3 regions of the Pseudomonas sp. XP1 genome follow, and region 2 is predicted to be linked to each of the others. Evidence: riboswitches for the same ligand, from Rfam matches in the RefSeq annotation. Region 2 holds a riboswitch; each other region holds the start of a gene.
What was found. Region 2 has a riboswitch for cobalamin ahead of ACK1U9_RS11140 (TonB-dependent receptor). Riboswitches for the same ligand answer to the same signal wherever they lie in the genome.

Region 1 (9,953 bases), on a different contig from region 2:
ATCAAGATCAAGAGCAAGAGCAAGAGCAAGAGCAAGAGCAAGAGCAAGAGCAAGAGCAAGAGCAAGAGCAAGAGCAAGAGCAAGAGCAAGAGCAAGTGCGAGAGCAAAAAACGTCAGAAACCGCAGCCGTGTAATACCAGTAATCGGGATTGACTCCTCATGATGGCTGTGCGTGGGGCACCTGCGGTGGCTCGCTTCACTACGACAGGAAACTTAAATGGGGCTCTGTGGGAGCGGGCGCGCCCGCGAACACCGGCGCAGCCGGTGCCAGCCACCGCGCTGGATTCTTCGCGGGCACGCCCGCTCCCACAGAAGCCACGTCGCCCGGCCCGAGCCGGAGTCGATTCAAGCCTGCTTGAGCAACAACGCCACCCCCGGGAAATACTGCCCCAGCTCGTTGTGCAACTTGCGATAGGCATACGGGAAGTACCAGGCGATGGCACAGGCGGTATGTTTCTGCAGATCGTCGACCAGGTCCTGCAGTTCCTCGGGGCTGGTATGCTGGCCAGCCTTCCACGGGCTGATGAACAGCGCCCCGGCCTTCAACTGGCTGGGGTAGGCCACCTGGCGCGCGAGGGCAGCGGTCTGCTGCAGGGCTTCGGCCATGTCCAGCCGGGCGATTTTTGGCCAGCGCTGGCTGACACTGAGGTACAGCGCTTCATCGGCACTGCTGATCGACAGATCGCAGCGCCCTTCGTGTTCGCCTTCGTCGCGCTGCTTCTTGCCGGCAAACTGCTGCAGCGCCGCCAGTTCAGCCTGCCACGCCGCTGCGGCAAGCAGCCCGGTATTGGCGGCGGCGCCATGCCAGTAAGGTGCTTCCGCATCGCCAGCAAACCGGTTGAAGCGGTCGATGCAGTCGCCCCAGCGCTCCAGCACCGGGGCGAGAAACTCCAGGCGCGGGTTGTTGATGATCTGGCCTCGCATGCTGCGCTCTCCTGTTATCGTTGTAATCGCGTTCAGCCGAAAATGATGGCTATGTGATATCACTGTCTCAAGTGTGGCACAACCAGGTGAATTGGCCATTACCCAGGCCGTGCCTGTTCGACTGCAAAGCGGCCTGCTTCGATTGACGCTCCCGGTGCAACCCTCTAACCTTCGCGCGTGTTTCAGGTGCCCTGCCAGCCCCGACTGGGCAGGGTGAAACTGGGAAGCCGGTGGGTGCCAGCATGGCGCGATTCCGGCGCTGCCCCCGCAACGGTAGGTGAGTCGCGGCCGCGCAGGGCCACTGGGTGTCAGCACCCGGGAAGGCGCGCAGGCTTGGGCCAAGACCCGCTCACAAGCCCGGAGACCGGCCTGATACTGCCAACGGCATCACGGAGGGTGATGCGCGGTGCACCGTGGCGTACGGCCACGGCCCCTGCGCGTTCTCCGTGTGCCCGCCTTTTACCTGTCGCCGCGCGTTGCCGTGGCGCCAGCCAGCGGAGAACCCTGATGAGCGAATCCACCGAACGCGACGAACGCCACCTGGCGCGCATGCAGCGCAAGAAGGCGATCATCGACGAACGCATCGCCAATTCCCCAAACGAATGCGGGCTGCTGCTGGTGCTGACCGGCAATGGCAAGGGCAAGAGCAGCTCGGCTTTCGGTATGCTCGCACGCGCCCTGGGCCATGGCATGCAGTGCGGTGTGGTGCAGTTCATCAAAGGCCGCAACAGCACCGGCGAGGAGCTGTTCTTCCGCCGCTTCCCCGAGCAGGTGCGCTACCACGTGATGGGCGAAGGCTTTACCTGGGAAACCCAGGACCGCCAGCGCGACATCGCTGCCGCCGAAGCTGCCTGGGCCGTGTCGCGCCAGTTGCTGCAAGACCCGAGCGTGCAGTTCGTGGTGCTCGATGAACTGAACATCGCCCTCAAGCACGGCTACCTCGACCTTGACCAGGTGCTGTCCGACATCCAGGCCCGCCCACCAATGCAGCATGTGATCGTCACTGGCCGTGCCGCGAAACCCGAGATGATCGAACTGGCCGACACCGTGACCGAGATGGGCATGCTCAAGCACGCGTTCCAGGCTGGCATCCGTGCACAGAAGGGCGTGGAACTGTGAGTCAGCGCCATTGCCCCGCCGTGCTGATCGCGGCACCGGCCTCTGGCCAGGGCAAGACCACCGTCACCGCCGCCCTGGCCCGCCTGCACCGCAACCTCGGGCGCAAGGTGCGGGTGTTCAAGTGCGGGCCCGACTTTCTCGACCCGATGATCCTCGAGCGGGCCAGCGGCGCGCCGGTGTACCAGCTCGACCTGTGGATGATCGGCGCCGAGGAAAGCCGCCGCCTGCTGTGGGAAGCCGCCGGCGAGGCCGACCTGATCCTGATCGAAGGGGTGATGGGGCTGTTCGACGGCACGCCGTCCAGCGCCGACCTGGCGCGCCACTTCGGGGTGCCGGTGCTGGCGGTGATCGACGGCACGGCCATGGCCCAGACATTCGGCGCCCTGGCCCTGGGCCTGGCACGTTACCAGGCTGACCTGCCGTTTGCCGGTGTGCTGGCCAACCGGGTGGGTAGCCTGCGCCACGCGCAACTGCTGGAAGGTAGCCTGACCGAGGGCCTGCGCTGGTACGGCGGCTTGTCCCGCGAGCGTGGTATAGAGCTGCCCAGCCGCCACCTGGGGCTGGTCCAGGCCAGTGAGCTGAACGACCTGGACATGCGCCTGGATGCCGCTGCCGAGGCGCTTGGCGCCAGTTGCGATGCTGCCTTGCCGCCGCCAGTGAGCTTTGCCGAACCCGAGCCGCAAGCCAGTACTGCCTCGTTGGCCGGTGTGCGCATTGGCGTGGCGCGGGACGAGGCCTTCGCCTTCACCTATGGCGCCAACCTCGACCTGCTGCGCAACCTGGGCGCACAGCTCGAGTTCTTCTCGCCGCTGCACGACCGCGAACTGCCGGCAGTGGACAGCCTGTATCTGCCGGGCGGTTATCCCGAGCTGCACCACCACGCCCTGGCCGCCAATGCGCCGATGAGCGAGGCTATACGCGCCCACCACGCCCAGGGCAAACCGTTGCTGGCCGAGTGCGGCGGCATGTTGTACCTGCTCGATGCCCTGACCGACGTGGCCGGCGAGCGTGCCGAACTGCTTGGCCTGCTGCCTGGCGAGGCAACCATGCAGAAGCGCCTGGCTGCCTTGGCCCTGCAGGCGGTGGAGCTGCCGGAAGGCACCTTGCGCGGGCACACCTATCACCATTCGCTGACCAATACCGCACTGCAGCCGATTGCGCGTGGCCTGAGCCCTAACGGCGGGCGTGGCAACGAAGCGGTTTACCGCCTGGGTCGGCTGACGGCGTCCTACGTGCACTTCTACTTCCCCTCCAACCCGGACGCGGCGGCGGCGCTATTGCGACCATGAGCGAACACGCCTACAGCGACGCCGAGCGCGCCGCGATCTACCGGGCCATCGGCGAACGCCGTGACATGCGCCATTTCGCCGGTGGCGAAGTGGCCCCGGAAGTGCTGGGCCGCCTGTTGGCTGCCGCGCACCAGGCGCCCAGCGTCGGGCTGATGCAGCCCTGGCGTTTCATCCGCATCACCCGGCGCGACCTGCGTGCGCGCATCCAGGCCTTGGTGGAAGCAGAGCGGGTGCTTACCGCCGAAGCTTTGGGCGAACGTTCCGACGCCTTCATGAAGCTGAAGGTGGAAGGCATCAACGACTGCGCCGAGCTGCTGGTGGCCGCCCTGATGGACAACCGCGAGCCGCATATCTTCGGCCGCCGCACCCTGCCGGAAATGGACCTGGCCTCGCTGGCCTGCGCCATCCAGAACCTGTGGCTGGCAGCCCGTGGCGAAGGCCTGGGCATGGGCTGGGTGTCGCTGTTCGACCCGCAGGCGCTGGCGACGCTGCTGGGCATGCCGACCGGGGCCAAGCCGGTCGCGGTGCTGTGCCTGGGGCCGGTGACCGAGTTCTACCCGGCACCGATGCTGGTGCTGGAAAACTGGGCCGAGGAACGGCCCTTGAGTGAAATGCTCTTTGAGAACCAATGGGGAGAGCGCCAATGAGCGTGGCCTTGCTGACCGTGGCAGGGGTGGCCCTGGATGCCCTGCTGGGCGAACCGCAGCGGCGCCACCCGCTGGTGGCCTTCGGCAACATGGCCGGTAACCTCGAGCGCCGCCTGAATGCCGGAGGGCGCGGCTGGCGCAGCCACGGGGTAAGCGCATGGTTCCTGGCCGTGGTGCCGCTTACCCTGGTGGCACTGATCCTGTCTTGGCTGCCGTACATCGGCTGGCTGGTCGACGTGCTGGCGCTGTACTGCGCCGTCGGGCTGCGCAGCCTGGGCGAGCACGTGTTGCCGGTGGCCAGTGCCTTGCGCCAGGGTGACCTGCAAGAAGCACGGCGCCGTGTGGGCTACCTGGTCAGCCGCGAAACCCGCGAACTGGACGAACCTGCGGTGGCCCGGGCGGCCACCGAATCGGTGCTGGAGAATGGCAGCGATGCGGTATTCGCCGCGCTGTTCTGGTTCGTGGTCGCAGGCGCGCCGGGCGTGGTGCTGTACCGCCTGAGCAACACCCTGGATGCCATGTGGGGCTATCGCAACGAGCGCTTCGAACGCTTCGGCTGGTGCGCGGCGCGCGTCGACGATGTGCTCAACTATATTCCTGCCAGGCTGGTGGCGTTGACCTACGCGCTGCTGGGCAAGACCCGCCTGGCCCTGGCCTGCTGGCGCAAGCAGGGCCCGCTGTGGGACAGCCCCAATGCCGGGCCGGTGATGGCCGCCGGTGCAGGTGCGTTAGGTGTGGAACTCGGTGGCCCGGCGGTGTACCACGGCGAACTGCATGAGCGGCCACGCCTGGGTGACGGGCCAATGGCCGACGCCGACGCCATCGAACGCGGTTGGGGCCTGGTGCAGCGCGGCGTATGGCTGTGGCTGCTGGTGATCTGCCTGGGGGCCTATATCAATGCTTGAACACGGAGGCCGCCTGCTGCGGGCGGTACGGCAATACGGCATCGCTCGCGAGCAGTGGCTCGACCTGTCCAGCGGCATTGCGCCATGGCCTTTCCCGATTCCACCGATTCCAATGGAGGCCTGGGCGCGCCTGCCGGAGACCGAGGACGGCCTGGAGGACGCCGCGCGTGCGTATTACGGCGCACGCCAATTGCTGGCAGTGGCCGGTTCCCAGGCCGCGATCCAGGCCTTGCCGCTGTTGCGCGCAGCCGGCCGGGTAGGGGTGTTGACACCTTGCTATGCCGAGCACCCATACGCCTGGCAACGGGCGGGGCATCAGTTGCTGGAGCTGGACGAAGCGCAGGTCGAGGCGACGCTCGACAGCCTCGACGTACTGGTGCTGGTCAACCCCAACAACCCCACCGGCCGCCGGGTGCCGCGTGAACGCCTGCTGGATTGGCACGCCCGCCTGGCCGCCCGCGGTGGCTGGCTGCTGGTCGACGAAGCGTTCATGGACAACACCCCGGCGCAAAGCGTGGTCGATTGTGCCGAGCGCCCGGGGCTGATAGTGCTGCGCTCGTTCGGCAAGTTCTTCGGCCTGGCTGGCGTGCGCCTGGGGTTCGTTGCCGCCGAACGCAGCCTGCTGCTGCACCTGGCCGAGTTGCTTGGGCCGTGGACCGTCAATGGCCCGACCCGAGTGCTGGCCCAGGCCAGCCTGGCCGACCACGACGCTCAGCGTGTGCAGGTCGAACGCTGCGCTGCAGCCAGCCGGCGGCTGGCGGTGCTGTTGCGTAGCGCCGGCCTGGCGCCCAGCGGCGGTTGCGACCTGTTCCAGTACGTCCGCAGCGAGCAGGCTGCGCAACTGCATGACTTTCTCGCCCGCCACGGCATCCTGGTGCGGCTGTTCGAGCACCCGCCGGCAATACGCCTGGGGCTGCCAGCCTGTGCGGCCGACGAACAGCGCCTGGCCCAGGCCCTGGCGGCCTATCAGAAGGAAATGGCATGACCACCCTCATGGTGCAAGGCACCACCTCCGACGCCGGCAAAAGCACGCTGGTGACCGCGCTGTGCCGCTGGCTGTTGCGCCAGGGCGTTGGCGTGGTGCCGTTCAAGCCGCAGAACATGGCGCTGAACAGCGCGGTGACCGCCGACGGCGGTGAAATCGGCCGGGCCCAGGCAGTGCAGGCCCAGGCCTGCCGCCTGCAACCGCATACCGACATGAACCCGGTGCTGCTCAAGCCCAACAGCGATACCGGCGCCCAGGTGATCATCCATGGCCGCGCCGTCACCAGCATGAACGCGGTGGCCTACCACGACTACAAGGCTATCGCCATGCAGGCGGTGCTGGCTTCGCACCAGCGCCTGAATGCTGCCTGGCCGGTGGTCATGGTCGAAGGTGCGGGCTCGCCAGCGGAGATCAACCTGCGTGCCGGGGACATTGCCAACATGGGCTTTGCCGAAGCGGTGGACTGCCCGGTGATCCTGGTTGCCGACATCAATCGTGGTGGTGTTTTCGCCCATCTGGTCGGCACTCTGGAACTGCTGTCGCCCAGTGAGCAGGCGCGGGTAAAGGGCTTTGTCATCAACCGCTTCCGCGGCGACATCGCCTTGCTGCAGCCGGGGCTGGACTGGCTGGAGCAGCGCACCGGCAAGCCGGTACTGGGCGTGCTGCCGTATGTTAACGACCTGCATCTGGAAGCCGAAGACGGCATCGACGCACGCCAGGGGGCAAAGGCCGAGCGCGTGCTCAAGGTGATCGTCCCGGTGCTGCCGCGTATCAGCAACCATACCGACTTCGACCCACTGCGCCTGCACCCCCAGGTGGACCTGCAGTTCATTGGCCCGGGCCAGCCGATACCGGCCGCCGACCTGATCATCCTGCCCGGGTCCAAGAGTGTGCGCGGCGACCTGGCGCAACTGCGTGAGCGTGGTTGGGACAAGGCCATCGACCGGCACCTGCGCTATGGCGGCAAGCTGATCGGGATCTGCGGTGGCCTGCAGATGCTGGGCCGCGAAGTGCATGACCCGCTTGGTCTCGAAGGGGTCGCCGGCTCCAGTCCGGGGCTTGGCCTGCTCGATTACGCCACGGTGCTCGAAGCCGAGAAGCAACTACGCAACGTTGCCGGCACGCTGAACCTGGAAGCAGCCCCGGTTGCCGGTTATGAAATTCATGCCGGCGTCACCACCGGGCCTGCCCTGGAGCAGCCAGCCGTGCAACTTGCCGATGGCCGTTGCGATGGTGCTGTCAGCGCCGATGGCCAGATACTTGCCACCTACCTGCACGGCCTGTTCGAAGGCAGCCAGTCGTGCGCGGCGCTGCTGCGCTGGGCTGGGCTGGATGATGTGCAGGCCGTCGATTACCAGGCCCTGCGCGAACGCGATATCGAGCGCCTGGCCGACCTGGTGGAAAAGCACCTGGACACCGCGCGCCTGCGCCAGCTCTGTGGGGTGGCCTGACATGCTCAACCTGATCCTCGGCGGCGCCCGCTCGGGCAAGAGCCGCCTGGCCGAACAGTTGGCCAGCGCCAGTGGCCTGCCGGTGACCTACATCGCCACCAGCCAGCCGCTGGATGGTGAAATGAACGAACGCGTGCTGCTGCACCGCCAGCGTCGCCCCGATGACTGGGGGTTGATCGAAGAACCTCTGGCCCTGGCCGCGGCACTGCGCGCCGAAGCGGCCGAAGGGCGCTGCCTTCTGGTGGATTGCCTGACCCTGTGGCTGACCAACCTGCTGATGCTCGAAGACGACCAGCGCCTGGCCGAGGAGCGCGATGCGCTGCTGGCCTGCCTGGAACAGTTGCCGGGCACGGTCATTCTGGTCAGTAACGAAACCGGCCTGGGCGTCGTGCCCATGGGCGAGCTGACCCGGCGCTATGTCGACCTGGCTGGCTGGCTGCACCAGGCCGTGGCCGAACGCTGTCAGCGTGTGGTGCTGACCGTGGCCGGCCTGCCCCTAATGCTCAAAGGACCTGCACTATGACCCAAGCCTGGTGGCGTGACGCCTGCCAACCCCTCGACAACGCCGCCATGGACCAGGCCCGCGCCCGTCAGCAGCAGCTGACCAAACCTGCCGGTTCGCTCGGCCAGCTTGAAGGTTTGGCCATACAACTGGCCGGCCTGCAGGGGTGTGAAAGGCCGACCTTGGATCACGCCGCAATCAGCATCTTTGCCGGTGACCACGGTGTGGTCGAGGAAGGTATTTCGGCCTACCCGCAAGCGGTGACCGGGCAGATGTTGCGCAACTTCGTCGGTGGTGGCGCGGCCATCAGCGTGCTGGCGCGCCAGCTGCAGGCAAGCCTGGAAGTGGTCGACCTGGGCACCATCGACCCGCACCTGGAACTGCCTGGCGTGCGCCATCTGCGCCTGGGTGCCGGTACCGCCAACTTCGCCCGCCAGCCAGCGATGACCGGGGGGCAGCTGCAGGCCGCCCTGCAGGCTGGCCGCGATAGTGCCCTGCGCGCCGCCGAACAGGGCGCGCAGCTGTTCATCGGTGGCGAGATGGGTATTGGCAACACCACGGCTGCCGCTGCCCTGGCCAGCGTCTTGCTGGGTTGCCCGCCGGCTGAGTTGAGTGGCCCGGGTACCGGCCTGGACCACGCCGGGGTGCGGCACAAGGCCGAGGTCATCGAACGGGCGCTGAGCCTGCATGGCCTGAACGCCAACGATCCATTGCAGGCACTGGGCTGTGTCGGTGGTTTCGAGATCGCGGCCCTTGCCGGTGCCTACATTGGTTGTGCGCAGGCGGGTGTCGCGGTGCTGGTGGACGGCTTCATTTGCAGCGTCGCCGCGCTGCTGGCGGTGCGCCTCAACCCGCAGTGCCGGGCTTGGCTGCTGTTCGCCCACCAAGGCGCAGAGCCTGGGCACAAAGCTGTGCTCGACGCGTTGCAGGCCGAGCCGTTGCTGGCCCTGGGCCTGCGTCTGGGCGAGGGCAGTGGGGCTGCCCTGGCCGTACCGCTGTTGCGCCTGGCCTGTGCGTTGCATGGGCAGATGGCGACCTTCGCCGAGGCTGCAGTGGCGGACCGCCCGGCATGATCCTCGACTTGCTGCGCCATGGCGAAACGGAACAGGGCGGCTTGCGTGGCAGCCTTGATGATGCCTTGACCGACAAGGGCTGGGCGCAGATGCGTGGCGCCGTGGCCGAGGCCGGGCCTTGGGAGGTGTTGGTCAGTTCTCCGCTGCAGCGCTGCGCACGTTTTGCCGAGGAGCTGGGCGAGCGGCTGAACCTGCCGGTACAGCGCGAAGCGGCGTTGCAGGAGCTGCATTTTGGCGACTGGGAGGGCCGTAGCGCGGCGCAGATCATGGAAGACCAGGCGGACGCGCTGGGGCGCTTCTGGGCGGACCCTTACGCGTTTACACCGCCCAATGGCGAGCCGGTCGAGGCGTTCGCCGAGCGTGTACTGGCGGCTGTCGAGCGCCTGAGCCGTCAGCATGCTGGCAAGCGTGTGCTGCTGGTCACCCATGGCGGCGTGATGCGGCTGTTACTGGCCCGTGCTCGTGGCTTGCCCAGGGCACAGTTGCTGCAGGTCGAAGTCGGCCACGCTGCGCTGATGCGATTGGTGTCGGGTGACGACGGCCAGTTGGTCGAGGGGCGCTGAAATGTTGCCGTTGTGGATTGCCTTGCAGTTTCTCAGCAGCCTGCCGGTGAGTCTGCCGGGCATGCCGGCGCCGCGTGAGGTGGGGCGCTCGCTGCTCTGCTACCCGCTGGTCGGGTTGCTGTTCGGCCTGTTGCTGTGGCTGGCCAGCCACCTGCTGCAGGGCACACCGACGCCGCTGCACGCGGCCCTGCTGCTGACGTTGTGGGTGTTGCTCAGTGGCGCGTTGCATCTGGATGGCCTGGCGGACAGCGCCGACGCCTGGCTGGGTGGTTTCGGTGACCGCGAACGCACCCTGCTGATCATGAAGGACCCGCGTAGCGGGCCGATTGCCGTGGTTACGCTGGTGCTGGTGCTGTTGCTGAAGTTCTGCGCGTTGTGGGTGCTGGTCGAGCAGGGCACTGGTGCGCAGTTGCTACTGGCACCGTTGATCGGGCGGGCGGCGATGCTTGGGTTGTTCCTGAGTACGCCTTATGTACGGCAGGGTGGTTTGGGGCA
Region 2 (4,110 bases):
TGCCAGCCGATGTCGGCATCGACCACGGTGTAGCCGGGGGCGCTTTGGGTGTTGGCGGTATCGGCATATCGTTCGTCCACATAACGCGCGCCAATGCCGGCCTCCAGCCGCTGGCCGAAGCCTTTGCTCAGCCACAGGTTGGCGGTACGCCGCGGGACATTGGCCGGGTGATTGCCCGCACGGTCCTGCGCCACGGCGCCAACCATTTCGTCGAAGTCGTCGTACCTTGCGCGCACGATCGCCGCGTTGGCCGACACCTGCCACTGGTGCGCCAGCGCCAGTTCCAGGGTTGCCTCCAGGCCGTCGGACGTCTGCTGGCCAGCCTGCTGCTTCTCGTGCGTGATCGGGTCATCCACCAGCAGCTTCTTCTTGACGATGTGGTAGGCCGCCAATGTCCATTCGCCACGCCCCTCCCAGAAGCGCTGCTTCAGCCCCACCTCGGTCTGTCTGGCCTCGGTCAGGTCGTAGTGCATCTGGTTGGCGCTGAGGCTGATGAGGTTGTTGACCCCGTCCTCGCTGGTGGAGTACTGGCCATACAGCGACAGGTCGTCGCTGACTGCAAACACCAGCCCGGCACGCCAGTTGCCCCCTTGCAGGCTGCGGTCGCTGCGGCTGTCGGTGGTCAGTTTCTCCTGGACGATGTGGTTCTGGTCGCGGCGCACGCCGGTGATCAGTGACAGCCGATCGCTCAACTGCAGGCGGTTTTCGGCGAACAGGGCAAAGGTGTGGGTGGTGGACAGGGTTTGCGGGCGCAGCGGCGAGGCGCTGTGAAACCAACCCGGTTGCGGCTGCCATGGGTCGATGTAGTCACTGCCTGCATCGTTGTAGGGTGCGTTGCTGTCGACGTTGAAGCGGACTTTGTTGTACTCGGCGCCGACCACGGTCTTGCTGGCCAGGCCAAACAGCCTGTGGTCGAGGGTGAATGCCTGGCGATCGCCGAACTGTTCCTGGTTGTGCTTGATCTGCAGGTAGCTGCCGCGCAGCAGCTGCTGGTGCCCGGTATCCCAGCTGTAGTCCTCGGCGTTGCGCCAGTGACGGCGGCTCTTGATGTAGTACAGCTGGTTGCTGGCGCTCAGGTGGTCGTTCAAAGCCCAGTCGGTGTTCAGGCGGGTCCATTCATCGACGTAATGCTGCACGTCGTCCTGCACGTTGTAGTTCTTCTTGCGCAGGCTGCTGCGGTAGTGGCCGTCGATCAGCGGGGTGCCGTAGTAGTTGGCAGGCTGCGCATCGCCGCGGTCGTGGGCGAGGGTGAAGCTGAGGTCGTCGCTGGCGTCGAAGCGCAGCGCGGCGCTCAGCGCCAGGCTGCGGGACGGGGTGCGGTCGACCCAACCGTTACCGGTTTGCTGGTTCAGGGCCAGGCGGTAGCTCAGGCGCTCGCCGAGGCTGCCGCCGCTGTCCAGGCCGAGCTGCTGGCGGTCCCACGAACCGTAGCCCAGGCGCAGGTGGTTGCGTACCTCGCCGGCAAACGGCTTCTTCGGGACCACGTTGACCACCGCACCGGTGGCGCCTTCGCCATAAAGCACCGAGGCCGGGCCGCGAATCACATCGATGCGCTCGACCATCCATGGGTCGACCGGGAACGTCTGGGTGCCGGCACCGGTGTAAAGGCGGGCCCCGTCGAACAGTGTCATCACCGAGTTGTGCCCGGTAAAGCCGCGGGCGGACAGGCCCGTGCCGCCGTCGCCCGGGGAGCCGATGTAGCTGATGCCCGGTGAGCGGGTCACCGCGTCCTGTACGGTGAAGTTGTTGCGCTGCTGGATCTGCTTGGCGCTGATGCTGCTGGTGCTGGCCGGTGTCTCCAGGGCGCTGAGGCCAAGACGCGAGCCAGCCTGGGTCGGCGTGGCCAGGTCGATGGCGTAGCTGTCGAGGGTGTCAGTGATGGCCGTGGAGGGCAGGGCCAGTGGCTGTCGGTCGAGGTCATCGGCCAGTGCCGGCAGGGAAACGGCCAGGCAGGCCGCCAGAGGGTGAAGCTTGAAGATACGGGACATGTCGTTCCACTACTGCAGGAATGAATGGATCCCGGTGGAAAACACGCAAAGGCGCACCGTGCACACAGACGCGCGCACGGATACCGGCCTGCGCCCGCCCACCGCGGGTTGCCAAGTGAAGCTTCAGGCCGGTCTCCGGGCTTGCGAGGGGCATGAAACCTTCACCTTCCCATGCAGGTGCACAGTGGTATCTCGAAGGGTTCGCTCGCTTACCGTTGCGGGGGCAGCGCCGGACTTGTCGTGGGCAACACGACGCACCGGCTTCCCGTTTCACCCTGCGCGCGGCGGCGCAGGGCACCTGAAACTGGCGGGCATATGACCATTGAAACGCGGGAGGCGTCAAATCCGCCTGCTACCAATGAAACAACTCTCGTCGCGCCCCCTCGGTAATTGCCACGATCCCCGGGTGCTTGACCTTGCGCTCTACCGAAATGGCATAGAACGACTCGTGCACTGCCTCGGTCTGCCCGATCAGCTCCACGCCGTATTGGCGGCATACCTCCTCGGCGATCACGCTGGGCGCGACGAAGATGCCGCTGCCCGACTGCCCGAACGCCTGCATCAAGGCACTGTCATCGAATTCGCCAACGATCCGTGGCTGCACCTGTTGCTCACCCAGCCAGCGCAGCAGGCGGCTGCGTACCACGGTTTCCTGCCCGGGGATGAGCAATGGCGCATCCTGCAGGCAGGCGGGGAAGGGGCCTTCCAGGCGTTGTGCCAGCGCCGGAGTGGCGAAGAAGCTCAGCCCGCACTCGCCCAGTTTCTGGCTATAACCCTTGATGTCCAGGTGGCTGGGCATGGGGCTGTCGGAAATCACCAGGTCCAGGCGCTGGATCGCCAGGTCCGCCAGCAGCCGTTCGAGCTTGTCTTCGCGGCAGTTGATACGCAGCACGTCGTCCAGCTCCATGGTCGGTGCCAGCAGGCGGTAGACGATGGACTTTGGCACCACGTCCGCCACGCCCACGCGGAACAGGATCTGCTCCTGCGGGCCGGCCCGCAGCATGGCCTCCAGCTCGCTACCCAACTGGAACATCTGTTCGGCATAGATCAGCGTCTGGCGCCCTGTTTCGGTCAGCTCCAGCTGGCGCCCCACGCGCTGGAACAACTCCAGGCCGTATGTCTGTTCGAACAAGCTGATTTGCCCGCTGATGGTTTGCGGGGTCAGGTTCAACTGTTCGCTGGCGCGGGCGATGCTGCCGGTCTTGGCCACGGCCCAGAAGTAGTGCAACTGCCGATAGTTGAGCATCGGTATGTTTCCGGATTCGTAAAAACCGAAGTATAACCGCTGAAAATACGAATTTTCCGGATGTGTTGCGCTCTTTAGAATGCGACTCCATCAGCGCCGTGTGCGCCGCAGGAACATGAAAAGCGAGGAACCCATGCTGCAACTAAAATCCATCGGTACGCCGCTGGTGCTGGCTTTGGCCCTGTTCACCCTGGCCGGTTGCGAGCAGGCCGAGAAATCCGCCCAGCAGATGCTCGACCAGGCCGCGCAGTCGGCCAAGCAGGCCATCGACGACACCAACAAGGCCGCACAGCAGGCGTTGAGCGAGGCCATCGGCAGCGAAGGGCACAAGCCCAAGGACGCCGACAAGAAAGAAGACACCCAGGAAATCTGACCCCCAACCGCTGCTGCAGGATTTGAACAATGGAATACTTGCTGGAACTCGTCGCTAGCCCTACCGCCTGGGTTGCCCTGGCTACGCTGGTGGCCATGGAAGTCGTGCTGGGCATCGACAACCTGATCTTCATCTCCATCCTGACCAACAAGCTGCCGGTGGAGTACCGCTCCAAGGCGCGCCGTATCGGTATCAGCATGGCCTTGGTCATGCGCCTGGCCTTGCTCAGCACGGTGGCTTGGATCGTCCAGCTGACCGACCCGGTGTTCGAAGTGTTCGGCAATGCCTTCTCCTGGAAGGACGTGATCCTGATTGCCGGTGGCCTGTTCCTGCTGTGGAAGGCGACCAAGGAAATCCACGAGAACGTCGACCCGCACGGGGCCAAGGAAGAAGCCAAGGTGTCGTCGACGGTTACCCTGGGCTTTGCCGCGGCGATCTTCCAGATCCTGTTGCTGGACATCGTCTTCTCGGTCGACAGCATCATCACCGCCGTGGGCATGACC
Region 3 (16,011 bases), on a different contig from region 2:
GTTAGCCCATTTATTGTGGATGACCAATGAATGGATCATTAGCCATACATTGAAAAAAAGGAGCCTGCCATGAAACGTTCGATCGCTGTCCTTGCCGTTGCCGCTACTCTCGCCTCGTTCGGTGCCTTTGCCGACACCGGCAGCAACCAGCCGGTCAGCAGCAGCAATTATGAATACGGCATGCCGCTGGATGTGGCCAAGGTCATCTCCATCACCCCGGCCACCAACGCCGCCGACTGCCAGGTTGGTACCGCGCACATGGTGTATGTCGACCATCAGGGCCAGAAACACGAAATCGACTACCGGGAAATGGGCAACTGCTCGCAGCAGTGAGTCAGGCCAGCACCTCGATGATCCAGCCGACCTGTTGCCTGAAGTCGTCGATTTTCGCCTGAGGCACCGCACCGCGGGCCCGCTCGAAGTTGGCCAGGGTCTGTTGCTTCTGCCGCAGCATGCGCCGCCACTTGACCAGGAACGCCTCGCTTTTCTCCTGCACCAGCACCGGGCCGAAATACAGCTGTTCAGCGCTGTACGCCGCCCCGCCCGGCTCGGCGACGATGATCTCGTAGTCGAAGCGGTTTTCCCGCAGCAGTTCTTCGCTGACGATCCGGTAGCCATTGCCCATCAGCCACTGGCGCAGTTCGCGCTCGGCGCCATTGGGCTGCAGCACCAGGCGGGTGACGCCAGCCAGGCGCTGCTTGCCGGCCTCGAGGATCTCGCACATGGTGTCGCCACCCATGCCGCAGATGCTGATCACCGAAATGCGGTCTTCCGGCTCGACCGCTGCCAGGCCATTGGCCAGGCGTACGCTGACCCGCCCTTCAAGGCCGTTCCTGCGCACGTTGCGCTGGGCCGAGGTGAACGGCGTCTGCGCCACCTCGCCCGCCACCGCCGCGTCCAGTACGCCGCGCAGCATCAAGGCCACCGGGAGGTAGCCATGGTCCGAGCCGATGTCTGCCAGGCGTGCACCTTGCGGTACTTGTGCAGCCACGCGCTCCAGGCGCCTGGACAATGTCTGTTCGTTCAACGTAAACCCCTGCTTTGCAATCGGCCGCGATTCTGACGGCGAACGCCGCGCATTTCAAACTCCGGGGTGCCCTCGACCGGGCCAGCGCGCTCGCGTAGGCTTGCCGCTTTCCTTCCGTAGCAAGGCAAAACACACAATGGCACAAGCAGACATCATCTACACCCCGGACCCGGACGCCGAGTCGATTTCCTCCGACGTCGCCGAATACAACGGCGTGCTGGTCACCACGCAGATCCCGACCCACGCCGATGGCAGCCTGGAACTGGGCGGCATCGTCGAGCAGAGCGAGTGCACCCTGCAGGCACTGAAAGTGGCGCTGGAGAAGGCCGGCAGCGGCATGGACCGCGTGCTGCACCTGACCATCTACCTCACCGACATGGCCGACCGCGCGGCATTCAACGAGGTTTACCAGCGCTTCTTCAGCAAGCCCTGGCCGGTACGCGCTGCCGTGGGTGTGGCTGCACTGGCGGTCGAAGGCATGCGCGTGGAAGTGACCGCAATGGCCGCCAAGCGCTGATTCACCTCCAAGGGCCCTATCGCCGGCAAGCCAGCTTGTGTCTTGAGAGCGCTGCCCTCAGGCCAGTGCAGTACCTGTGGGAGTTGGCTTGCCGGCGATAGGGCCGGTGCAGGCAGTACACCTCTCGGCACCCCGATGATGCCGCCAGCCCGTTTCGCCGCTACAATGCCCGCCTAAACCGTGACAGCCCGAACCTATAACGACATGTCCCTTCCAAAGAATCACCTGGAACTGCTCAGCCCTGCCCGTGACGTGGCCATCGCCCGCGAAGCGATCCTGCACGGCGCCGACGCCATCTACATCGGTGGCCCGAGCTTCGGCGCGCGCCATAACGCCTGCAACGAAGTCAGCGATATCGCCGAACTGGTCGAGTTCGCCCATCGCTACCATGCACGCGTGTTCACCACCATCAACACCATCCTTCACGACAACGAGCTGGAGCCCGCGCGCAAGCTGATCCACCAGCTGTACGACGCCGGTGTCGACGCATTGATCGTGCAAGACCTGGGGGTGATGGAGCTGGACATCCCGCCGATCGAGCTGCACGCCAGCACCCAGACCGACATCCGCACCCTGGAACGGGCCAGGTTCCTCGATCAGGCCGGTTTCTCCCAGCTGGTGCTGGCGCGTGAACTGAACCTGCAGCAGATCAGCGCCATCGCCGCAGAAACCGACGCTGCCATCGAGTTCTTCATCCACGGTGCGCTGTGCGTGGCCTTCTCCGGCCAGTGCAACATTTCCCATGCGCAGACCGGCCGCAGCGCCAACCGTGGCGACTGCTCGCAAGCCTGCCGCCTGCCCTACACCCTGAAGGATGACCAGGGCCGGGTGGTCGCATTCGAGAAGCACTTGCTGTCGATGAAGGACAACAACCAGACCGCCAACCTGGCTGACCTGGTCGATGCCGGCGTACGCTCGTTCAAGATCGAAGGCCGCTACAAGGACGTGGCCTATGTGAAGAACATCACCGCCCACTACCGCAAGGAACTCGACGCCATCCTCGAAGGCCGCCCGGAGCTGGCCCGCGCCTCCAGCGGTCGCACCGAACATTTCTTCGTGCCCGACCCGGACAAGACCTTCCACCGCGGCAGCACCGACTACTTCGTCACCGACCGCAAGGTCGACATCGGCGCCTTCGACTCGCCAACCTTCACCGGCCTGCCGGTGGGCGTGGTGGAAAAGGTCGGCAAGCGTGACATGCTGGTAGTCACCGAGGTGCCGCTGACCAATGGCGACGGCCTCAATGTGCTGGTCAAGCGCGAAGTGGTGGGCTTCCGCGCCAACATCGCCGAACCGCGTGGGGAGTTCGAGGAAGACGGCGAGAAGCGCTACCGCTACCGCGTCGAGCCCAACGAAATGCCCGAAGGCCTGCACAAGCTGCGGCCCAACCACCCGCTGTCGCGCAACCTCGACCACAACTGGCAGCAGGCCCTGCAACGCACCTCGGCCGAGCGCCGTGTCGGCGTGCAATGGCACGCGGTACTGCGCGAGCAACGCCTGGCATTGACCGTCACCAGCGAGGAAGGCGTGAGCGCACAAGTGGCACTGGACGGCCCGTTCGGCCCGGCCAACAAGCCGCAACAGGCGCTGGAACAGTTGCACGACCTGCTCGGCCAGCTGGGTACCACCATGTACCACGCCGACAGCATCGAGCTGGACGCCCCGCAGGCGTACTTCGTCCCCAACTCGCAGCTCAAGGCCCTGCGCCGCGAAGCCATCGAGGCGCTGACTGATGCACGGGTTCAGGCGCACCCGCGTGGCGGGCGCAAGGCCGAGACCACGCCACCGCCGGTTTACCCAGAGTCGCACCTGTCGTTCCTGGCCAACGTGTACAACCAGAAGGCCCGCGACTTCTACCACCGCCACGGCGTGCAGCTGATCGATGCGGCCTACGAGGCCCATGAAGAGCATGGCGAAGTGCCGGTGATGATCACCAAGCACTGCCTGCGCTTCTCCTTCAACCTGTGCCCCAAGCAGGCCAAGGGCGTGACCGGCGTGCGCACCAAGGTGGCACCGATGCAGCTGATTCAGGGTGATGAAGTGCTGACCCTCAAGTTCGACTGCAAGCCGTGCGAAATGCACGTGATCGGCAAGATGAAAAGCCACATCATCGACCTGCCGACCCCAGGCAGCGCGGTGGCCCAGGTGGTGGGGCACATCAGCCCGGAAGACCTGCTGAAGACCATTCCGCGCGGGCCGCATTGATCGATAGCCTGTTCGCGGGCAGCCCCACCCACAGGTACTGCGCCAGCGTCACGGTCGATACAGTACCTGTGGGAGCGGGTTTACCCGCGAACACCAGCGTAGCCGGTGCCATCCACTGCTCAGCGAATCTGGTGCTTGTGCAGCAACCGATAGAACGTCGGCCGCGATATACCTAGCACCTTGGCCGCCACGCTCAGGTTGTCACTGTGCCGGCTGAGTACATCGCACAGCGCCTGGCGCTCGGCCCGGTGCTTGTACTCTTCCAGCGTGCCCAGCGGTTGCTGCACCTGGTCGAGGGTCTGCAACCCCAGGTCCTGCGCCTCGATTTGCCGGCCTTCGGCCAGCACCAGCCCGCGCCGCACACGGTTGGCCAATTCGCGGACATTGCCGGGCCAGTCATGCCGGCCCATGGCCGCCAGGGCATGGTCGCTGAACGAACGCGGTCGACGCCCGGTTTCCAGGCTGTAGTAATGGGCAAAATGGCTGGCCAGCATCGACAGGTCGCCATGCCGGTCGCGCAAAGGCGCGGTCACTACCTGCAACACGTTCAGGCGGTAATACAGGTCTTCGCGAAAGCGCCCTTGCTCGATGGCCCTTTCCAGGTCCACATGGGTAGCCGCCAGCACCCGCACATCCACCGGGATCGGCTGGCTGCCACCCACACGCTCGATGTGCTTTTCCTGCAGAAAACGCAGCAAGTTGGCCTGCAACTCCAGCGGCAGGTCGCCAATTTCATCGAGGAACAGCGTGCCGCCATGGGCCGCTTCGATGCGCCCGGCCTTGCGCTGATGGGCACCAGTGAAAGCGCCCTTTTCATGGCCGAACAGTTCCGACTGGATCAGGTGCTCGGGGATCGCTCCGCAGTTGATCGCAATGAACGGCTGCTCGCTGCGTTGCGACTGGCGGTGCAGGGTGCGGGCCACCAGTTCCTTGCCAGTGCCGCTTTCGCCGCGGATCAACACCGGCGACTCGGTAGGCGCCAATTTGCCCAGCAGTTTGCGCAGCTCGCGGATCGGGCGGCTGTCACCGAGCAGCTCGTGGCTGGTTTCATCCACCCTCGCCACCCCTTTGCCGCGCAAGCGGGCCATGCCGAAGGCCCGGCCCAGGGTGACCAGCACGCGGGAAACGTCGAACGGCAAGGTGTGGAAGTCGAAGAACCATTCACAGACAAAATCGCCGACGGCCGGCATGCGCAGCTGTTCGGCGCTGAGCACCGCAATCCATTCGGTGTTGCTGCGCTTGATCAAGTCCTTGACCCCGTCCGGGCGCCTGAGATGTGACGCCTGCAAGCGCAGCAGGCCCACATCGCAGGGATGATCCAGCGCGGTTCCGAGCATGCAGCTGTGTACATCCCAGCCTGCGCTAGACAATCCAGGCAACAAACGGTGGCAGTCATCGCAGGGGTCGACGATGAGCAAACGGCGTTGGGCGGCAGGCTGCTGCATGACCGATCCTTGGCGCCAGTTTTCGGTTTTTTGAAATAAAACAGTAAGTTGTGGCGCCCGATTAACAGTAGCAACGAAGTTGACGGTTCCCAGTACCGTCTGTCTGCCGAATCATTTTTTTACAATCAATGACGGGAATTTTCGCACTTTATCGACATCACATGGCGGCGTGGGCAAGAACGGATTCGAACCTGGCAAATTTTTTTCAACCAATGTGTGACTCGCCCCCGGACAACGAGCATCAGTACACATAACCCCGCGCTGCACTTCGCGATAACCGAGGCGACTTTGAAGCAACGCGGACTTACCTGGATGTTTGGGACCATAGAGAGACCGAACCATGAATGCCCCGCTCCGTGTCAACGAAGCACTGCTGATTGCCGACCACGCCTTCGAACCTTTCCAGTGCGTAGCCTGGGATGCACCCAACGGTACTGGTGAACTGAGCCTGGCAGTGATCGACCGGACCAGCACCCGCATCGGCAGCAAGCAAGTGTCCTCGCGTATCTACTCCGACCCGGCCCAGTGGGCCAGCCTGATCGAGGAAGTGCGCGCCGAGTTGTGCGAGAAAGGTTACGACCTGCAACCGTGGTCGATGCCGAAATAATATCGGCCGGCAAACCAAGTGCGTGCATCGCCACGCACTTGTACAACTTCCGGGTTGCTGTTCTGGCAACTTTTCTTATTGCGACATAGTGTCGCACCGATACTTTTCAATCCACCAAACTGAACTGTTGCAGATGCTGGTAATCAGCCTGAAGTTGTTGCGCCAGACGCTGCGCACGCCCCAGGCGCACTGGTGCCAGTTCCATATCCACCAGCAGAGTGGCACACGGCATCGGCTGCACGGTATTCCAGTGCTGCAGACGACCGTCGGTAAACACCAGGCAGCGTAGCGCTTCTTCGGGGTGGGCTCGTCGCCGCGCCTGCAACCATTGCCGGGCCTCTTCCAGTGCAGCGATCAACGGCGTGCCGCCACCGGCCCCCAAGGCTTGCAGCCACGGTTGCAAGGCGGCCGAGGCCTTCAGGCCGTGGCGCTGCCACTGCGGCGTGCGCCCGCTGGCGGTAAGCAGGGCCAGCCGGGCCCGCTGGCGGTAGGCGTGGTCGAACAGCGCCGCCAGCAGCCCTTTGGTTTGTGTAAGCGCCTGGTGGCGGCGGGTCGAGGCCGACGCATCGACGATTATCAGCCACAGCTCTGCGGGCCTGGCCTGGCGTTGCTGCCAGCACAGGTCCTGGCGCTGGCGTGGCCGGCCCTTGAGCAGGGTCGGCAGCCAGGCCACCCGACCGGCCGCGGCATTGCGCGCCCGGCCTCGGCTGGCAACGTACTGCTTACCTGCGCCTGCTTTGGCATCCACCCCTTTGGCAGGTGGCTGGGGGATGCTCAGGGCTTTTTTGCCCAGTTCGGCACCTCGCGGCGGGTGCCACTGGCCACCGGCTGTGCCGGCATTGCCCCCCAGTCGCCCTGCGCGCCCTGTTCGCCAGGGTTGCCCGTGCCTTGTCGGCCGGGCTGTTGCTCAGGCTGCTGCGGAGCTGAAGGCGGGTTGGCCTGGGGCGTAACACGGCGGCGATGGCGCAAGGCGAACTCGGCCACTGCATCGACATCGGCCTCCTCTATGGCCTCGCCGCCACGCCAGGCGCAGTGGGCGCGTGCAGCGCGCAGCCAGACCAGGTCGGCGCGCAGGCCGTCGACCCCGGCGGCGTAGCAGCGTTCGGTGATCCAGGCCAGCGCCTGGTCGTCCAGGGCAATGTCCGCCAGGGCGTGGCGCGCCGCCTGGCAGCGCTCGCGCAATTGCGCCTGGGCCTCGGCCCATTGCGCGCAGAAGGCCTGCGGGTCGCTGTCGAAGGCCAGGCGCCGGCGAATGATCTGCTGGCGCGCCTCAGGCTCGGGCAAGCCTTCCAGAGCCACGTTGAGGCCAAAGCGGTCGAGCAACTGCGGGCGCAGTTCGCCCTCCTCCGGGTTCATGGTGCCGATCAGTACGAAGCGGGCACTGTGCCGGTGCGAGATGCCGTCGCGCTCGATGCGGTTGGTGCCACTGGCCGCCACGTCGAGCAGCAGGTCGACCAGGGTATCGGGCAGCAGGTTGACCTCATCGACATACAACACGCCGCCATCGGCCTGGGCCAGCACCCCGGGGGAAAACTGCGCCTTGCCCTGCCCCAGCGCGGCATCCAGGTCGAGGGTGCCGACCAACCGCTCTTCGCTGGCGCCCAGTGGCAGGGTGACGAACGGGCCCTCACCGAGCAGGTCGGCCAGGCCACGGGCCAGGGTACTCTTGGCCATGCCACGCGGCCCCTCGATCAGCACGCCGCCGATCCTAGGGTCGATGGCGGTCAGGCACAGCGCCAGTTTAAGGTCGTCGGCACCGACCACGGCTGCCAGTGGAAATTGCACGGGTTCACTCATTTCAAGCCTGTTCCTCGCCGTCGAGCAGTTGTTCCTCTAGGGCTTCGCGGTAGTCGCCAGGCGCCTGCCACAGGCCGCGCTGCTGGGCCTCCAGCAAACGTTCGGTAAGGTCGCGCAGGGCCTCGGGGTTGTGCTCGCGCATGAAGTCGCGGGTCGCCGGGTCGAGCACGTAGGCATCGGCCAGCGCCTGGTAATGATGGTCGTCGATCAGCTGCGTGGTAGCGTCGAAGGCGAACAGGTTGTCGACCGTCGCCGCCATCTCGAAGGCGCCTTTGTAGCCATGGCGCTTGACCCCGTCGATCCACTTCGGGTTCAGCGCCCGGGCGCGGATGACCCGGTTCAGCTCTTCCTTGAGGGTACGGATGCGCGGCCGGTCGGCCTGGCTGTGGTCGCCGTGGTAACTGGCCACTGCCGCACCGGACAAGGTTTCCGAAGCCGCCAGCATGCCACCCTGGAACTGGTAGTAGTCGTTGGAATCGAGCAGGTCGTGTTCGTGATTGTCCTGATTCTGCAGCACCGCCTGCACCTTGGCCAGGCGCTGGGCGAACTGGGCGCGGGCCGGGGTACCGTCGTCACTGGCGCCGTAGGCATAGCCGCCGTGGTTGAGGTAGACCTCGGCCAGGTCGTCGCGGCTGTGCCAAAGGCGCCCATCGATGGCGTTCTGCACCCCGGCGCCGTAGGCCCCGGGCTTGGCACCGAACACCCGCCAGCCAGCCTGGCGCGCGGCCTGCTCGGCGTCCACGCCCTGCGCCTGCAGCGCGGCGCGCTCGCTACGCACGCGGGCGGCCAGGGGGTTGAGATCGTCCGGTTCATCCAGCGCGGCCACCGCCCGCACTGCAGCATCGAACAGGCGGATGAGGTTGCCGAAGGCATCACGGAAAAAGCCGGAAACGCGCAAGGTCACGTCAACCCGCGGGCGGTCGAGCAGGCTGAGCGGCAGGATCTCGAAATCGTCGACCCGCTGGCTGCCGGTGGCCCATACCGGTCGCACACCCATCAGCGCCATGGCCTGGGCGATGTCGTCGCCGCCGGTACGCATGGTTGCCGTACCCCACACCGAAAGGCCGAGTTGGCGCAGGTGATCGCCGTGGTCCTGCAGGTGGCGTTCGAGGACCAGGTTGGCCGAGGCGAAGCCCAGGCGCCAGGCGGTGGTGGTAGGCAGGTTGCGCACATCCACGGTATAGAAGTTGCGACCGGTAGGCAGCACGTCCAGGCGCCCACGGCTGGGCGCGCCACTGGGCCCGGCGGGCACGAAACGCCCGGCCAGCGCCGATAGCAGGCCATTCATTTCGGCGCTGCCGCAGGCGTCCAGGCTGGGTGCCACCGCTTCGCGCAGCGCCTGCACCACATCGTGCACCGGCTGCCATTCGCTCTCGGCAGGCAACTGTGCGGTGCCGCCCAGCGCCTGGTCGATTACCTGCAGCGCCAGCAGTTCGAGGCGTTCGCGGGTATCGCCACAGGTGCGCCAGGGCTCGCTGCTCATGGCCTGCAACTGCTCGGGGCGTGCGCCCTGCCACGGCTGGCCGAGTTCGCAATCGAGCGGGTCGAAACCCGGCACCAGCGCCTTGGCCAGAACCCGCAGCAGGCTGGCATTGCCGCCGCGACCGTCGCCACGCTCGACCCGCGACAGCGCCAGCAAGGTATCCAGGCGCAGCCGGCCTTCCGGGGACTGGCCGAACACATGCAGGCCATCGCGAATCTGCGATTCCTTCAGGTCGCACAGGTAGGTGTCCAGGCGCGGCAACCACACCGCGGCATCGTCCAGTTGGCCTTCCAGTTGCAGTTCGCGGTCGATGTGGTTGGCCTTGACCAGTTCGAGAATGTCGCGCTGCAACTCGCGGGCGCGCCGCGGGTCGAGCAGCTGGGCCTCGTAGAACTCGTCGGCCAATTGCTCCAGGTGGCGCAACGGGCCATAGGTTTCGGCACGGGTCAGCGGCGGCATCAGGTGGTCGATGATCACCGCCTGGGTGCGGCGCTTGGCCTGGGCACCCTCGCCCGGGTCGTTGACGATGAACGGGTAGATGTTCGGCAGCGGGCCGAGCAAGGCGTCCGGCCAGCACTGCGCCGACAACCCGACGCCCTTGCCGGGCAGCCATTCGAGGTTGCCGTGCTTGCCGACATGGATCACCGCGTCGGCGGCAAAGGCATGGCGCAGCCAGAAGTGAAACGCCAGGTAGCCGTGCGGCGGCACCAGGTCCGGATCGTGGTACACCGCGCTGGGGTCCACCTGGTAACCCCGCGCCGGCTGAATGCCGACGAAGGTCAAGCCAAAGCGCAGGCCGGCCACCATCAGCCGGCCACTGCGGTACATCGGGTCTTGCTGCGGCGGCCCCCAACGCTCCAGCACAGCCTGGCGGTTGGCCTCTGGCAGGCGCTCGAAGGCGGCCTGGTAGTCGGCCAGGCTCAGGCTCTGCGCACAGGGGCGCAGGTCCAGATGGTCGAGGTCGTTGGTCACGCCGCCGAGCAACTGGTGGATCAGTTGCGTGCCACTGCCCGGCAAGTCGGCCAGCGGATAGCCTTCGGCCTGCAGGGCCTTGAGAATGTTCAGCGCCGCCGCTGGCGTGTCCAGGCCAACGCCGTTGCCAATGCGGCCATCCCGGGTCGGGTAGTTGGCCAGCACCAGGGCCACGCGCTTTTGCGCATTCGGCAGGCGCGCCAGCTCGACCCAGCGGCGGGCCAGTTCGGCGACAAAGTCCATGCGCTCGGGGTGGGCGCGGTAGCAGACCACGTCGGACTGGCTGCGCTCGCTGCGCCAGGCCATGTCCTTGAAACTGACCGGGCGGGTGATGATGCGCCCGTCCAGTTCGGGCAAGGCAATGTGCATGGCCAGGTCACGCGCCCCCAGGCCCTGCTCGCTGGCTTCCCAGCCGGGCTGGTTGTCTTGTGCGCAGATGGCCTGCAGCACCGGGATGTCGCGACGGAACGGGCGCAGGTTGGGGCGTTCGGGGCTGGACAGGGCAAAGCCGGTGGTGTTGACCAGCACTTCGGCCCCCACCTCGTCCAGCCAGGCTTCGACCTGCTCCAGGCAGGCGCTTTCCTTTAGGCTGGCCACCGCGATCGGCAACGGGTTGAGCCCGGCGGCCTGCAGGCGCTGGCAGAACACATCGATGAACGCGGTGTTGGCCGCCTGCAGGTGCGAGCGGTAGAACAGCAGCGGCGCCACTGGCTGTTCGGGGTGCCACTGCGGGTACCAGTCCTCCAGCGTGGCGCTGCCCTTGGCCGGGTGATACACGGCAGTGCGCGGCAAAGGCTGTGGTTCGTCCCAGGCATAGTCGCGGCCCAGCCACTGGCTGGCCAGGCAGTTGAACAGGTTGATGGCGTTGGCCTTGCCGCCCTGGCGCAAGTAGTGCCAGAGGCGTTCGGCCTGCTCGCCGCTGACACTGCCCAGGCTGGTCAGTTCCGGGTCCGGGCGGTCGTCGCCCGGCACCAGGATCAGTTGCACGCCTCGGCCGGCCAGCTCGACCAGCTGCTCGACGCCATAGCGCCAGTAGCCGACGCCACCGTGCAGCGACACCAGGATGACCTTGGCATGGCGAAGTACCTGGTCGACGTAAAGGTCGACCGAGGCATGGTTCTGTACCTGCATCGGGTTGGCCAGGCGCAGGCTGGGGTAATCCTGGGGCAATTGCTCGGCGGTATCGGCGAGCAATGCCAGATGGGAATCGCCGCTGCAGAGAATCACCAGCTCGGCGGGCGTCTGGCCGAGGTCGGCAATGCTGTCATCCGGCACGAAGCCGCCGGGCTGGGTCCGCAGCAGGTGCATGGGTCAGGCGCCCAGTGCCTGGCGCAGGCGCGCTTCCAGCTGGGCGGCGTCGAGGTCCTGGCCGATCAGCACCAGGCGGGTGATGCGCGGTTCGTCGGTGCGCCAGGCGCGGTCGAAGTGCTTGTCGAAACGGGTGCCCACGCCCTGTACCAGCAAGCGCATCGGCTTGCCCGGGATGGCAGCGAAGCCTTTGGCGCGCAGGATGCCGAATTCCACCACCAACTGGGTCAGGGCGTCGAGCAGCAGGCTTTCGTCGGCTTCTGGCAGGTCGATGGAGATGGAGTCGAAGGCATCGTGGTCGTGATCGTCATGGTCATCGCCGTCATGGTGCGAGTCGTGGTGGGTACGGCGGCCATCGATGTGCGCCTCGGACTCGGCACCCACGCCCAGCAGCACTTCCAGCGGCAGCTTGCCGCTGCTGGCTTCGATCACTTTGACCGCCGGCGGCAGTTCTTCGGCCACCTCGGCGCGGACCTTGGCCAGGCCTTCGGCGTCGATCAGGTCGGCCTTGTTCAGCACCACCAGGTCGGCGCTGGCCAGCTGGTCGGCGAACAGTTCGTGCAGCGGTGACTCGTGGTCCAGGTTGGGGTCGAGCTTGCGCTGGGCATCGACCTGGTCCGGGTAGGCGGCGAAGGTGCCGGCGGCCACGGCCGGGCTGTCGACTACCGTGATCACCGCGTCGACGGTGCAGGCATTGCGGATTTCCGGCCACTGGAAGGCTTGCACCAGCGGTTTGGGCAGGGCCAGGCCGCTGGTTTCGATGAGGATATGGTCCAGGTCGCCACGGCGTGCCACCAGCTCGCGCATCACCGGGAAGAACTCTTCCTGCACGGTGCAGCACAGGCAGCCGTTGGCCAGCTCGTAGACGCGACCGGTGGCTTCTTCTTCGGTGCAACCGATGCTGCACTGCTTGAGGATTTCGCCGTCGATGCCCAGTTCGCCGAACTCGTTGACGATCACCGCAATGCGGCGGCCCTGGGCGTTGTCGAGCATGTGGCGCAGCAAGGTGGTCTTGCCCGAGCCGAGGAAGCCGGTGACGATGGTGACGGGGAGCTTGGCCAGTGTTTTCATGTCGCATTGCCCTTGGCAGATTGGCGCGGGCATGCAGGACGACAGCCGCAGGCCAGGCCGGCCGGGCTTGTTCGCCACCGGATCACCCCGCCCGGTTGAAAGTCGAAAACGTGACGAGGCAGGTCTCCTGGCTCGCACCGTTCCATGTGCCCGCTGGTGCAGCAGGCTGGCGGGATGACGCCTTCCCGCGCGCGGGCGCAGTGGCTGTGTCGATCCGTTGTCGGTGCTTACAGTTGCGGGGGCAGCCGCGGCTTGTACCGCGTTCCCGTCTTAGCTTCGGCCTGGCCGAAGAACCTCGAAGTGGCAAGGCTACGCAGTGGCTGGCGGGTGGTCAACCATTGCTGTCGGGCTGGCCGACAACAAGCGCCGCAACTGCGTTAGAGTGGTGGCTTTGAGCAGCGAGGCCCACGGTGAAACCCCTGAACAAGCGCGATATGGCACGCCTGGAGCGTGAGCTGGTGGCTTGCCTGACCGAAGCCTGCGAAACCGCCAAGGCGGAGATCGTCGGTTTCAGCTGGCTTACCCATCGTCTGGCTCTCGAGGATTTTCCGGCCAGCCTGCGTATTACCTGGGTATTCGAGCGAGAGGCCGAAAAGGCCGCCGCCTTGGCGGGCGACGCCAAAATGCGCATGCTCGCGCTGACGGGCCTTGCGCTGGAGCAGGCCGGCATTCAGCTGGATCATCCAGCCTGGCATGTACGGTTTGACAGTGAAGAGGCGTGCCAGCAGAGCCACGGCGGCGATTGGACCAGGCGTTTGGTGGGGCGCTGAACCAGGGGCATGCGCGGCCCTGCAGGTCCGGTGCACGCCTTAAGGGCGACGCCGGCCATGTGGGAGCGGGTTTACCCGCGAACACGGGCGAAGCCCGTGCCATCCACCGCGTCGCCTGTCTCGCGGGTGAACCCGCACCCACAGGGTCCGTGGCGCACTCGCGGAATGTGTTTTCCCGCGACAACAATGCCTCTATCCGTTAGGCTACGCATTCCCCTGTCACGAGGTATTCGTCCAATGCGCCATTGATGCCGCCGTCCCTTCGACGGCCAGTCTTCAGCCTCCGGTTCGCTCCGGAGATGTCGCGGCATTTGTGGAGTTGTGCATGACGAACACGTCGATCCTGACGCTGGACAGCGTCTCCCTGGCCTTGCCTGACGGCAGGCTGTTATTTACCGACCTCAGCGAAACCTTCGACCAACGCCGCACCGGCCTGGTCGGGCGCAACGGTGTGGGCAAGAGCCTGCTCGGGCAGATACTTGCCGGCCAGCGCGAACCAAGCAGCGGCCAGTGTCGGCGCCTTGGGCGCGTCCATCTTCTGGACCAGCAGGTGATCGAGCACAGCGCCACGGTCGCCGACCTGGCCCAGGTGGGCGCGGTGCTCGCTGCGCTGGAGCGCATCGAGCAAGGCAGTGTCGCACCCAGTGACTTCGACGCCGTCGGCGAACGTTGGGATATTCGCGAGCAATTGCAGGGGCACCTGCAACGCCACGGCCTGGGCCAACTCGACTGGCACCAGCCCGCCCACAGCCTGAGCGGTGGTCAGGCCATGCGCGTGGCGCTGGTCGGCGCCTGGCTCAGCGAAGCGGACTACCTGATACTCGACGAACCGAGCAATCACCTGGACAGCGACGCCCGCGCCCAACTATTGGGCATGATCGAAGCCTGGGACCGGGGTTTGCTGGTGATCAGCCATGATCGCAGCCTGCTCGCGCACATGACGCGCATCGTCGAATTATCCAGCCTGGGCTTGCGGGCCTATGGCGGCAACTACACCTTCTATTCGGCCCAGAAAGCCAGCCAGACAGCGCAGGCCCAACAGCAACTTGCCCGGCTGAAACAGGAGGAGCAACGCCAGGCGCGCGAACTGCAGCGTCAGCGCGAAGACCTGGAACGTCATCAAGCCCGCGCCGGGCGCAATGCCAGGCACGCCAACCAGGCCAAGATCCTGGTCGACCGCCAGCAGGAGCGCAGTCAGGCCACTGCGGGCAAACAGCGCCGCGACCATCGCGACGCCCGGCAGGCGCTGCAGGGCAAAGTGCGTGACGCCGCCCGCGAAGTCGAGCAGGACAGCGCCATTACCCTGCATGCACCCACGCCGCAGCGTCATCCAGGCCGCGAAGTGCTGGCCCTGCAGGCGCTGCGCCTGCCACGCGGGACGCGCAAACCACTGAACCTGCGCGTGTGCCTGGGCCAGCGGGTGGGCCTGGTAGGCGCCAATGGCAGTGGCAAGTCCACCCTGCTCAGGCTGATGAACGGTGAGTTGCCAGCACCAACCGAGAGCCTGCGCCTCAGTGGGGAAACCGCCCTGCTCGACCAGCACTGCAGCGCACTGCCAGGCAATACCAGTGTGCTCGAGCACCTGCGCCAGGCAAACCCGACGCTGGCCCAGGGCGACTTGCGCAGCCGCCTGGCGCAACTGGGCCTGGATGCGGCCCGCATCGAACTACCCAGCAGCCTGCTCAGCGGGGGTGAGCGGATGAAGGCGGCACTGGCCGCCGTGCTATACCGCGAACGGCCGCTCGACCTGTTATTGCTGGACGAACCCGGCAACCACCTGGACCTGCCATCGCTGGCCGCACTGGAACACATGCTCGGGCAGTTTCGCGGGGCGCTGGTGGTGGCGTCCCACGACCAGGTACTGCTCGACCAGCTGGCGCTGGACGAGTACCTGCACCTGTAAACGCCGCAATAAATGCATTGCAGGCTATCAATTCGTGACTGGCCGTTCCCGATCTGCCACGGATGTATTATGGTGGCGTGGTGCGCATATAACAGCAGCCCGAGCAATCGGGCACTTGCAAGACAATGAGGGTGTCATGAGCAACGAAAGCATTAATTGGGACAAGCTCGGTTTCGACTATATCAAGACCGACAAACGCTACCTGTCCGTATGGCGCAATGGCGAGTGGGACAAGGGCACCCTGACCGAAGACAACGTACTGCACATTAGTGAAGGCTCCACCGCCCTGCACTACGGCCAGCAGTGCTTCGAAGGCCTCAAGGCCTACCGTTGCAAGGACGGTTCGATCAACCTGTTCCGCCCGGACCAGAACGCCGCCCGCATGCAGCGCAGCTGCGCCCGCCTGCTGATGCCGCAGGTGCCGACCGATGTGTTCATCGAGGCGTGCAAGCAAGTGGTCAAGGCCAACGAGAAGTTCGTGCCTCCGCACGGTAAAGGCGCCCTCTACCTGCGCCCGTTCGTGATTGGCACCGGTGACAACATTGGCGTGCGCACCGCCCCCGAGTTCATCTTCTCGATCTTCGCCATCCCGGTTGGCTCGTACTTCAAGGGCGGCATGAAGCCGCACAACTTCCAGATCTCCAGCTTCGACCGCGCAGCCCCCCAAGGCACTGGCGCGGCCAAGGTCGGTGGCAACTACGCCGCCAGCCTGCAGCCGGGTGCAGAAGCGAAGAAAGCCAACTTCGCCGACGCCATCTACCTCGACCCGCTGACCCACACCAAGATCGAGGAAGTCGGTTCGGCCAACTTCTTCGGCATCACCGCCAACAACGAGTTCGTCACCCCGAAATCGGCTTCGGTGCTGCCAGGCATCACCCGCCTGTCGCTGATGGAACTGGCGCAATC

Region 1: linked by a shared signal. The riboswitch ahead of cobO (cob(I)yrinic acid a,c-diamide adenosyltransferase) and the one ahead of ACK1U9_RS11140 (TonB-dependent receptor) in region 2 are both predicted to bind cobalamin.
Region 3: linked by a shared signal. The riboswitch ahead of cobW (cobalamin biosynthesis protein CobW) and the one ahead of ACK1U9_RS11140 (TonB-dependent receptor) in region 2 are both predicted to bind cobalamin.

Annotation. Positions count from the first base shown of each region.
Region 1 is NZ_JBNRIJ010000042.1:4,366-14,318, reverse strand. It holds gene ACK1U9_RS23425 (hypothetical protein) at 1-153, shown strand, start outside; gene ACK1U9_RS23420 (hypothetical protein) at 346-924, opposite strand; cobalamin riboswitch at 1,092-1,311, shown strand; gene cobO (cob(I)yrinic acid a,c-diamide adenosyltransferase) at 1,432-2,043, shown strand; gene ACK1U9_RS23410 (cobyrinate a,c-diamide synthase) at 2,040-3,332, shown strand; gene bluB (5,6-dimethylbenzimidazole synthase) at 3,329-3,979, shown strand; gene cbiB (adenosylcobinamide-phosphate synthase CbiB) at 3,976-4,884, shown strand; gene cobD (threonine-phosphate decarboxylase CobD) at 4,877-5,869, shown strand; gene ACK1U9_RS23390 (cobyric acid synthase) at 5,866-7,320, shown strand; gene cobU (bifunctional adenosylcobinamide kinase/adenosylcobinamide-phosphate guanylyltransferase) at 7,322-7,843, shown strand; gene cobT (nicotinate-nucleotide--dimethylbenzimidazole phosphoribosyltransferase) at 7,840-8,895, shown strand; gene ACK1U9_RS23375 (histidine phosphatase family protein) at 8,892-9,458, shown strand; gene ACK1U9_RS23370 (adenosylcobinamide-GDP ribazoletransferase) at 9,460-9,953, shown strand, end outside.
Region 2 is NZ_JBNRIJ010000009.1:154,634-158,743, forward strand. It holds partial or broken gene ACK1U9_RS11140 (TonB-dependent receptor) at 1-1,988, opposite strand, end outside; cobalamin riboswitch at 2,098-2,305, opposite strand; gene nhaR (transcriptional activator NhaR) at 2,341-3,234, opposite strand; gene ACK1U9_RS11150 (hypothetical protein) at 3,368-3,607, shown strand; gene ACK1U9_RS11155 (TerC family protein) at 3,637-4,110, shown strand, end outside.
Region 3 is NZ_JBNRIJ010000025.1:74,118-90,128, reverse strand. It holds gene ACK1U9_RS19380 (DUF2790 domain-containing protein) at 70-333, shown strand; gene ACK1U9_RS19375 (tRNA (adenine(22)-N(1))-methyltransferase) at 335-1,027, opposite strand; gene ACK1U9_RS19370 (RidA family protein) at 1,164-1,544, shown strand; gene ACK1U9_RS19365 (peptidase U32 family protein) at 1,749-3,749, shown strand; gene ACK1U9_RS19360 (sigma-54 dependent transcriptional regulator) at 3,869-5,194, opposite strand; gene ACK1U9_RS19355 (hypothetical protein) at 5,535-5,801, shown strand; gene ACK1U9_RS19350 (vWA domain-containing protein) at 5,908-6,474, opposite strand; gene ACK1U9_RS19345 (ATP-binding protein) at 6,576-7,598, opposite strand; gene cobN (cobaltochelatase subunit CobN) at 7,600-11,361, opposite strand; gene cobW (cobalamin biosynthesis protein CobW) at 11,365-12,432, opposite strand; cobalamin riboswitch at 12,533-12,745, opposite strand; gene ACK1U9_RS19330 (hypothetical protein) at 12,843-13,202, shown strand; gene ACK1U9_RS19325 (ATP-binding cassette domain-containing protein) at 13,528-15,105, shown strand; gene ACK1U9_RS19320 (branched-chain amino acid aminotransferase) at 15,242-16,011, shown strand, end outside.